DNA from 3 places in the Ectobacillus sp. JY-23 genome. Region 2 is predicted to be linked to each of the others. Evidence: riboswitches for the same ligand, from Rfam matches in the RefSeq annotation. Region 2 holds a riboswitch; each other region holds the start of a gene.
What was found. Region 2 has a riboswitch for S-adenosylmethionine ahead of metK (methionine adenosyltransferase). Riboswitches for the same ligand answer to the same signal wherever they lie in the genome.
Positions count from the first base shown of each region.

Region 1 (3,283 bases), 1.2 Mb from region 2:
AAACCCTACCACTGTTCTCCAGCCTAACTCGGCAAACTTTTGTCTTGTTTCAATGGGATCTAGTCGATATGATGCAAATTGATCTTTTGGAACGCGCTTTACAAGAGTAATGCGCCCCCCTAAATTAACATTGGGTCGATTGAACACACGCTTTACACCAGGGTGTGCCTCGTCCCTTGTTCCATACACATACTGTGCTTCTTTTAATTTATCCGGTGTATATATGTCTTCAATTTGAAGAACGCCATATGTTACTCCATCTTTTATAAGGCGAACATGCTCACCTACACGTAGTTCACCTGCTTTTTCCTGGGTAACAGCCAACGTGATAGGAATGCTCCACACAGTACCATCGGCCAGACGAATATGGTTGATGACTGCATCATAGTCCTTTTTCGTTAAAAACCCAGTCAAGGGACTATATGCACCTGTTGCGATCAATTCCAAATCGCTGAGTGCGACCGTGTCTAACTCGACTTCTTTTTCAATATGAAACGTATCGTACGTTTCATCCACTAATTGAATTAATGTACCTCCATGCGGGAGAATCTGACTCATTCTTTTTCGCTCCTTTATCCATATACAGCAAATTTTTTGAGACATACCAACAATAGAATAACGAAAGCACAAAAACTGTTAGCTCATAAGCCCTGCCCTATCTTAGGTACTAAGAGTAGTTGCACATAGCCTTTTCCTATTCAAAAAGTATGTCAGATTTCCTATTTGCATTTATATAGTTCTCAAATTGGTTTACTTGGTTTTCTAATGTAAACCACATTCTGTTTTATTCGTACCTGACCATCTGCCATCTCTTCCTTGTGCAGGCAGCGTACACATTTCACAACCAATGCTTGGATACCCCTGATCATGCAGTATATTGTAAGGTAAATTTTCGCGGTATACATGACGCCATACGTCCTTCCACGTCCAATGAATAAGTGGGCAAACCTTAATGGAATGAAACTTATGGTCTTGGTTAAGAAATTCTGTATTCTTTCGCGTTGGTGATTGTTCACGACGTAAACCCGAAATCCATGCCTTTCCCTGACTGAGGGCTTCATGTAATGGCTGTACTTTTCGAATGTTACAGCATGCATTCGGATTACGTTCCCATAGCTTAGGTCCGTACGCATCTTCTTGCTCTTGTAAGTTCAGTGCAGGCCGTTTCATTTCAATACGCAGTTTTGGAAATCGCTCCTTTATTTTTGCAATCACATCATATGTCTCTCTAAAATGAAGATTTGTGTCCAGAAAAACAATGTTAGCATCCGGTTTTACCTTGCTGATAAGATCAATGAGTACAATCCCTTCTATACCAAAGCTACAGGCATACACAATATTTTCGCCATATTCTTCGTATGCCCAGCGCAGTACAGACAGTGCTCCTTTTGCACCATCATCCTCCGAAAAGGAAGGGAGGGTTCCCCACGTTTCATACGTAATCATGCGACCTTCCTCCTTTATACAAAAAGAGGCAGTCTTAACCCTTAGGTTAAAACCGCCTCTAGTTTCTCTAGTCAGCGCTTTTACTTCAACCGAACTTTTTCATTTTTCTCAAGCTGAATAACTTTGCCATCTTGTACAATGAGTGTAATGGATCCGAACTTCATATCGTCGAGCATCAATTTAATTTTTTCCATGATGACTCGATACTGTTCTTCTGCTACCACAACAGCCCCCCCTTTTCCCATAATAAACAAAAAAATCTTTCCATTTCGAAAAGACTGTTGAGGTAACTATTTTACCTTATCTTTCAAAATGGGCACCATTTTGCTGGAAGTAGCACCTTGCTTTTCGCAGGTTGCCGGGCTTCATCGGGCCAGTTCCCTTCGCCTCTCTGGATAAGTGATTTAGTTTATTGTAACACAATTCTAAATTTTTGCAATCGCACTTTTCCGATAAGTTTTAATTTTTTTAGGAAGTTACATTCTTATGAGTACTAACAAGGTGCATGAATGGGTGGGTAAACCAATCCTGCATATATAAAAGTGTATGCACTGGGTCAAACTAATAATAAAAAGAAAGGATTTACACCATGGGTCTTTTATTGGCTTTGCTTCCAGCCCTTTGTTGGGGCAGTCTTGTTTTACTAAGTACCAAGCTCGGTGGCGACTCTCGCTCTCAATTACTTGGGACAGCATGGGGCGCTTTTTTATTTTCCATTGTTATGTATATATACAAAACACCAGATCTATCCTGGTTTATCTTTTTTATTGGCTTCATATCCGGCATGTTCTGGTCTCTCGGTCAAGGCAACCAATATGGCAGTGTAGAACACCTTGGCGTTTCTAAAACAGTTCCTTTGTCTACAGGAATGCAACTTGTTGCTACTACTGCTTTTGGCGTATTTATTTTTAAGGAATGGGAAACACAGACAGCAACTTTTATCGGCTGTATTGCCATTGCATTGATTATTATCGGGGTACTTTTTACAGTGAAAGAAGAACATAAAAATAAGAGCGGTGATCGAAAAAAAGGGTTGCTTCTCCTAGTAGTTTCTACAGTCGGATTTTTGGCATATGTCGTAATCATACGCTGGTTCGAAATTGACGGTTGGTCTGCTATTTTACCACAAGGCGTAGGGATGGTAACCGGAGCATTGCTTTTTTCCATTAAACATAGACCATTTAACAAGTATGCGCTTCGTAATGTGATTACTGGTGCCGTGTGGGGCATTGGTAATCTTGGTTTATTACTTGCTATCCCACGAATCGGCGTTGCAACCAGTTTTTCTTTATCACAGACTGGTATTATTATCTCTACACTTGGCGGCATTTTTATTTTAGGAGAAAAGAAATCAAAAAAACAAATGGTGTTTGTAATAATTGGCTGCTTACTTATTATTGCAGGCGGTGTCATGCTGGGTTTTACTAAAACATAAGGAGGCACATCATGTATCCTGATTTGGCAGGAAAAGTAGTCATTATCACAGGCGCTGGTAGCGGTCTTGGCAAAGCTATGGCCCTTCGCTTTGGAAAAGAAAAAGCAAAAGTTGTTGTTTGCTATTTTCCGGAAGAACAAAAGCAAGATGTGGACGATATTATTACAGATACCCATTCAATGGGTGGTGAGGCTATTGGTGTGTTTACAGATGTAACAAACGAACATAATGTGGTAACACTTATTCAAACTGCAACAAAGCATTTTGGTAGCCTAGATATAGTGATTAACAATGCAGGCATTGAAAATGAAGTTCCTACTGTAGACATGCTGCTTGAAGATTGGAATAAAGTTATTAGCACCAACTTGACTGGTGCGTTCCTTGGTTGCCGCGAAGCACTTA
Region 1 is NZ_CP095462.1:705,596-708,878, forward strand. Features, by position in the region: gene sat (sulfate adenylyltransferase) at 1-558, opposite strand, end outside; gene MUG87_RS03675 (phosphoadenylyl-sulfate reductase) at 763-1,446, opposite strand; gene MUG87_RS03680 (YezD family protein) at 1,527-1,640, opposite strand; SAM riboswitch class I at 1,744-1,848, opposite strand; gene MUG87_RS03685 (GRP family sugar transporter) at 2,036-2,881, shown strand; gene MUG87_RS03690 (glucose-1-dehydrogenase) at 2,893-3,283, shown strand, end outside.
Region 1: it holds a riboswitch for S-adenosylmethionine, as region 2 does, so the genes downstream of both, MUG87_RS03680 (YezD family protein) here and metK (methionine adenosyltransferase) in region 2, are expected to answer to the same signal.

Region 2 (3,283 bases):
ATATACAATTCGGATTACATTGAGCATATAAAAAAAGATGTAAAACAGCTACCAGAAGAAGCATACAATACAATTAGCAGTTTTTATAAAACATTTTTAGAATCAGACTTTAAGCTTCTTGGGAATGACCGTGCGATGTTCGACTGGGCTGCAAAACAAGTATACATTGCGCTAGGTAATATGATGACAGCTGCCGCTCAGATTGGTATTGACTCTTGCCCAATTGAGGGGTTTGATCAAGAAAAAGTGCACGATATTTTAGAAAAAGCAGGTGCTCTAGAGGGTGGAAACTTTGATGTAGCAGTCATGGCTGCATTCGGTTATCGCGTTCGTGATCCACGCCCAAAAGTACGTCAAGATATGAACGATGTCGTAAAATGGATTAGATAATTCCGTGAATAACTTTCTGCAAGCAAACACAATGGTATGTAAAAAATACTTTTGTAGAAGCCACGCTCAAAGATTAAAAGGTGGTTAAGAAGATTTTATCAACAATAAAAAAAACCCGCATATGTGCGGGTTTTTTTCTTATAGACCAGCTTGCTCTTTCAAAGTAGCAGCTTTATCAGTACGCTCCCAAGTCAAATCAAGGTCGTTGCGGCCAAAGTGACCGTAAGCAGCCGTTTTCTTGTAGATCGGGCGGCGAAGGTCTAGCATTTTAATGATGCCTGCAGGACGAAGATCGAAGTTTTTACGTACTAGTTCAACCAATACATCTTCAGATACAGCGCCTGTTCCGAATGTGTCAACAGCGATAGATACTGGCTGTGCTACACCGATTGCGTATGCAAGTTGTACTTCCGCTTTGTCAGCAAGACCAGCAGCTACGATGTTTTTCGCAACGTAACGCGCTGCATATGCCGCAGAGCGGTCAACCTTTGTAGGATCTTTACCAGAGAATGCACCGCCGCCGTGACGAGCGTAACCACCGTACGTATCAACAATGATCTTACGTCCAGTCAAACCAGCATCACCTTGTGGTCCGCCGATTACGAAACGACCTGTTGGGTTGATGAAGTATTTTGTGTTTTCATCAATCAATTCAGCAGGAACGATTGGATTGATTACATGCTCTTTCAAGTCGCGCTCGATTTGCTCGTGCGTCACTTCTGGTGCATGTTGTGTAGAGATAACGATTGTGTCGATGCGTACAGGTTGATTGTTCTCATCGTACTCAACTGTTACTTGCGTTTTTCCGTCTGGACGCAAGTACTCTAATGTATCGTTTTTGCGTACTTCTGCCAAGCGGCGAGATAATTTATGCGCAAGAGAGATTGGAAGAGGCATTAACTCTTCTGTTTCGTTACATGCATAACCGAACATTAAGCCTTGGTCACCAGCACCAATTGCTTCAATTTCAGCATCCGTCATAGAACCTTCGCGTGCTTCCAATGCTTGGTCAACACCCATAGCGATGTCCGCAGATTGCTCGTCAATAGATGTTAATACAGCACAAGTCTCTGCATCAAATCCGTATTTCGCACGTGTATAGCCGATTTCACGAACTGTTTCACGAACGATTTTTGGGATATCTACATACGTAGAAGTTGTAATCTCTCCCGCTACTAATACCAAACCTGTTGTTACTGTTGTTTCACAAGCTACACGTGCATTTGGATCGTTTTCCAAAATCGCATCTAGGATGGAATCGGAAATCTGATCAGAAATCTTATCTGGATGTCCTTCAGTTACGGACTCAGACGTAAATAAACGACGCTTCGTTGTCATTGGTAAACCTCCCTGTTCATTTATGTACGGAACTCATCTCTCTAGATGTCATACGACATTTTTAAAATTCCCAATATGTCAAAATAAAAAACCTTCCCTTTTGAGGAAAGGTTGAATTTGCTCTTAATTGCCTTTCACTCTTATCGTTCAAGGCTTGAGCGCCTTGCACAGGTTGAGCACCTTTCACGTATGTGAGGTTGCTGGGCTTCATAGGGCCTGTCCCTCCGCCAGCTCGGGATAAGAGAGTATCCGTCCAACAGATATACTATCGAAATACTATGGTTTTGTCAACGTATAATCCTTGGCACACATGCTGTTTTTTTACTTTCTTTAAATGTTACAACTTTCTTTCCTTATCATGTATAATCACTATAGTAGTGCCTACCTGTACAAATAACGTAAACATAAAAAAAAAGAAAGCCTATTCATTACAAATACACAAACAATTCATAACAATTAGTATACATTATTTATATGAATGTGTTATACTCTTATTGGGTATATGAGAAATTTTCATAAAATAAACAAAGGATGGTATGTATATGAGTACTGTGAATGTCCAAATCGAATTAGATGAGCTATTGAACGGAAGCAATGCACACGTGCAATTAAGCGTTCCACAGCTGGTTGAGAGAGTGCTGATGCGCGGCGAAGGCACGCTGACCTCGACAGGAGCAGTTTCTGTTTCAACGGGTAAATATACAGGACGTTCCCCTAAAGATAAATTTATTGTAAAAGAAGCGTCGGTTGCAGATAAAATTGATTGGGGTTCTGTCAATCGCCCAATTTCTGAAGAACATTTTAATCATTTATATACAAAAGTGTTAGAGCATTTAAAAGAAAAAGAAGAGCTTTTTGTATTCAAGGGATTTGCAGGAGCTGATCATAGCTATCGCCTACCGCTTCAAGTTGTGAACGAATATGCATGGCACAATCTATTTGCGCATCAGTTGTTCATTCGTCCAACGCAAACAGATCTTGCTAATCATGAGGCACAGTTTACAATCGTATCGGCTCCAACATTTAAAGCGGACCCAGCGATAGATGGCACAAACTCCGAAACATTTATCATTATTTCTTTTGAAAAACGCATTGTCCTCATTGGTGGTACAGAGTATGCCGGTGAAATGAAAAAATCTATTTTCTCTATTATGAACTTCTTGCTACCAGAACAAGACATTCTATCCATGCATTGCTCTGCAAATGTGGGAGAAGAAGGTGATGTAGCTTTATTCTTCGGGTTGTCTGGTACAGGCAAAACAACATTGTCTGCAGACCCAACCCGCAAATTAATTGGTGATGACGAGCACGGCTGGTCTGAAAATGGGGTATTTAATATTGAGGGTGGCTGCTATGCAAAATGCGTAAGTCTTTCTCGTGAGAAAGAGCCGCAAATCTTTGACGCAATTACATTTGGTGCCGTTTTAGAAAATGTTGTAGTAAACGAGAATACAAGAATTGCAGACTATAACGATGTCTCTTTAACAGAAAATACACGGGCTGCTTATCCGATGGAAGCGATTGATAACATTATTCTTCCAAGTGTTGCTGGTCA
Region 2 is NZ_CP095462.1:1,914,802-1,918,084, forward strand. Features, by position in the region: gene MUG87_RS09895 (NAD(P)H-dependent oxidoreductase) at 1-390, shown strand, start outside; gene metK (methionine adenosyltransferase) at 529-1,728, opposite strand; SAM riboswitch class I at 1,866-1,972, opposite strand; gene pckA (phosphoenolpyruvate carboxykinase (ATP)) at 2,271-3,283, shown strand, end outside.

Region 3 (3,283 bases), 600 kb from region 2:
TGCCGAGTCAAAGATTTGGAGAAATGTTTCCATCTCCTCTGCTTTGGTGGCTTGAGCGGCAAGTACCAGACCGAATGCAGCTGTAATACCGATAGCCGGCGCTCCCCGAACCTCTAAAGCTACAATACTATCCCACACCTCAGTCACTGTTTTTAGTTCTTTGTAATACACCTCAAGTGGTAGCTTTGTTTGATCTAATAAAATAATAGATTGCCCTGTCCATTGAACAGAGCGCGGTACATTTAACCCTACAGTCATGCTGTCACCTCATCACTTGTTTGTAGCAACACCTCTTTAAATACGGCGATATGTACAGGAAATTTGCTCAATAACAGCGCGCTTCCGTAACGAAGTGCATGCTGCTTGGCACGAAGTCTGCTTACCTCATTTTCTATACCATCCAAGTCTGCAACATGTGCCAATCCAATCGTCCGGCGAATAACTTCGCATCCTGCAAATAAAACTGTATCATTTAAAACCCCTTGAAGAATGTGTTCCAGCCACTTTTCACTTGTTGTATACGCTTCTTTCCCCTCCCGTTTCCATAAATCTGTAAAAGTCTCAACAAAAACAAACCATGTTTTTTCTATATGTTCAAATAAAATAGTTCGTTCATGATACGGGCGAGAAATAGCATTTAGTAATAAATTTGCAAAAAATTGCCCTAAATCAAAACCCATTGGCCCATATGTTGCAAACTCTGGATCAATTACTTTAGTTTCCGTCTTTGAAGCAAAAATGCTCCCCGTATGTAGATCGCCATGAAGTAAAGCCTCTTTACAGGTTAAAAATTTATATTTAGCCTGCGCGACTTGTAAACGCAATTCTTCGTTTGCCCATAACTCTTCCACTCGCGGTTGTAAAGCAACTTCAAACGCATTTGTATCAATATTGGCAAATGGATCTGTAAAGACGAGATCTTCGGTAATTTTACATAAGTCCGGATTTACAAAATTCCCATCCAGCACTCGTTTTTCCTGCGTATCCATTCCAAAATCTGATGTATAAAATAAGGTCTTTGCTAAAAATTCGCCAATGTGCTCAGATAAAAGTGGGTATGTTTCACCTTCAATGAAACCTGTTCTGGAAATCGTTAGGTGGGATAAATCTTCCATCACTGTAACAGCTAACTGTTCATCGTGATAATACACCTGTGGAACAAGGTGAGGTACATATTTTGCCTGAATTTGCAAGGCTTGGCTCTCAATAGTTGCTCGTTTTAAGGAAAGTGGCCAACTTTCACCAACTACCTTTGCATATGGTAACGCTTGTTTAATAATAATACTTTTATCCGTTCCGATAATATGAAATACCAGATTTAAATTTCCATCCCCGATTTCACGACAAGTTATAGTCTCAGTATCTGTAAAATATCCTAGTTTCCTTGCTAACGAAACCGCTTGTGCTTCGTTCAAAGGTTGATATGTCATATAGATTCCCCCAAAATGTATGATAGCGGGGTTTAAAAAAACCCCTTTCGCGACGAAAGAGGTTTGAAGGCAACTTCTCCCCTCTTATCTGTCAGAAAGTTTTCTTTCTGCTGGAATTAGCACCGTGCCTTACAGGCGAATAAATCGCCCCATTTCACAATGGTATTACGGTCGGTTGCTGGGTGTCATTGGGCCAAGTCCCTCCACCTGCTCTAGATAAGAGTTTTAGTTTTTAGAAAGTTTAAAGATTACGAAAACGAGCATAACAAGAATAAAACCATTTTGTCAATAGCTTATTGATAAATATTTTTACGGCGATCAGCAAAAACCGGAATGCCTTTGCGTACTTCTTTCACAAGCTCTCTATGAAGTTCACCATATAAAATTCCTTCTTCCTGTCCCAATCGTACAACAACTTCTCCCCACGGATCAATAATGAGACTGTTACCAGCAAATACATTATTTCGATCTGCGCCAGCCCGATTACAAGCAACCACATAACATTGATTTTCAATAGCACGGGCACGCAATAATGTTTCCCAATGCGCTAAACGAGGTAGCGGCCACTCAGCTACAACAAATAAAATTTCTGCACCTGCCACTGTGTGCGTTCTCATCCATTCGGGAAAGCGGATATCATAACAAATAAAACCTGCACACAACGTGCCTTCAATAGAAAACATCCCTGTTGTACTCCCTGCTGTTAAATATTTATGTTCATCCATCAGTTGGAACAAGTGTGCTTTACTGTACTCCATCAAGCATTCACCTTGCTTATTATAGACATACATTGTGTTAGTCACATCAGTTCCAATGCGCTTTGCAATCGATCCGCCGACGATTGTTACAGCAAATTGTCTTGCCCATTTACGAAATAAGGCTTGCACAGCTTTTCCATTCTCATCGGCTAATACATCTAATCGCTGCAAATCATAGCCCGTCGTCCACAACTCTGGAAGCACTACTACATCTGGTTTACCTAACATTGCTTCCTTCAGCATCACTTCTACAAGTTCTATATTTTTTTCAACATCACCAAAAATTACATCGGTTTGCAAACAAGCTACTTTCATCACGAGTTCCCCCCTAGTTCGTTATCTTCACAAGCTACACTTCTTTCCATACTTCTAAAACTCCTCTTCCTTCATGCATACTGCTTTTTCTCCACATAGAAAGAATAGTTTACATTTTACTTTACAAACTCCCAACAAGAATATATGATTGTTCACTAGAATTGCAACAATTTTCCGAAGAGGTGAAATACATGAAACATTTCAACCCCTCCACGACATTGACTTCGCTACCTAAGCAATTCTTTGCAGGGCTGGTACAGAAGGTAAATGCAGTGATAGCACAGGGTCATGATGTAATTAATTTGGGACAAGGAAACCCTGATAGACCAACGCCAAATCATATTATTCAAGCATTACAACAGGCAGTAGGAGAACCTGTTCATCATAAATATCCACCTTTTCGTGGTCAATCTTCCTTGAAGCAAGCTGTTGCTGACTTTTATGCCAGAGAGTATGGCGTAACAATAGATCCAGAAACCGAAGTTGCTATATTGTTCGGAGGTAAAGCCGGGCTTGTAGAGCTACCTATTTGCTTTACAGAACCCGGTGATAGTATTCTGGTGCCAGACCCAGGTTATCCAGATTATTGGTCCGGCGCAGCGTTAGCACGTATAAACATGGAAATGATGCCGCTCTTGCCGGAGAATCAATTTCTTCCTGACTACACATCTATTAGTCTAGACGTAGCAAAACGAGCTAAAATGATGTTTTTAAACTATCCTAATAATCCTACAGGCGCAATTGCAACATCAGCATTCTTTGATGAAACCGTTGCATTTG
Region 3 is NZ_CP095462.1:1,319,727-1,323,009, forward strand. Features, by position in the region: gene mtnA (S-methyl-5-thioribose-1-phosphate isomerase) at 1-258, opposite strand, end outside; partial or broken gene mtnK (S-methyl-5-thioribose kinase) at 327-1,430, opposite strand; SAM riboswitch class I at 1,512-1,653, opposite strand; gene MUG87_RS06835 (carbon-nitrogen family hydrolase) at 1,724-2,503, opposite strand; gene MUG87_RS06840 (pyridoxal phosphate-dependent aminotransferase) at 2,695-3,283, shown strand, end outside.
Region 3: it holds a riboswitch for S-adenosylmethionine, as region 2 does, so the genes downstream of both, mtnK (S-methyl-5-thioribose kinase) here and metK (methionine adenosyltransferase) in region 2, are expected to answer to the same signal.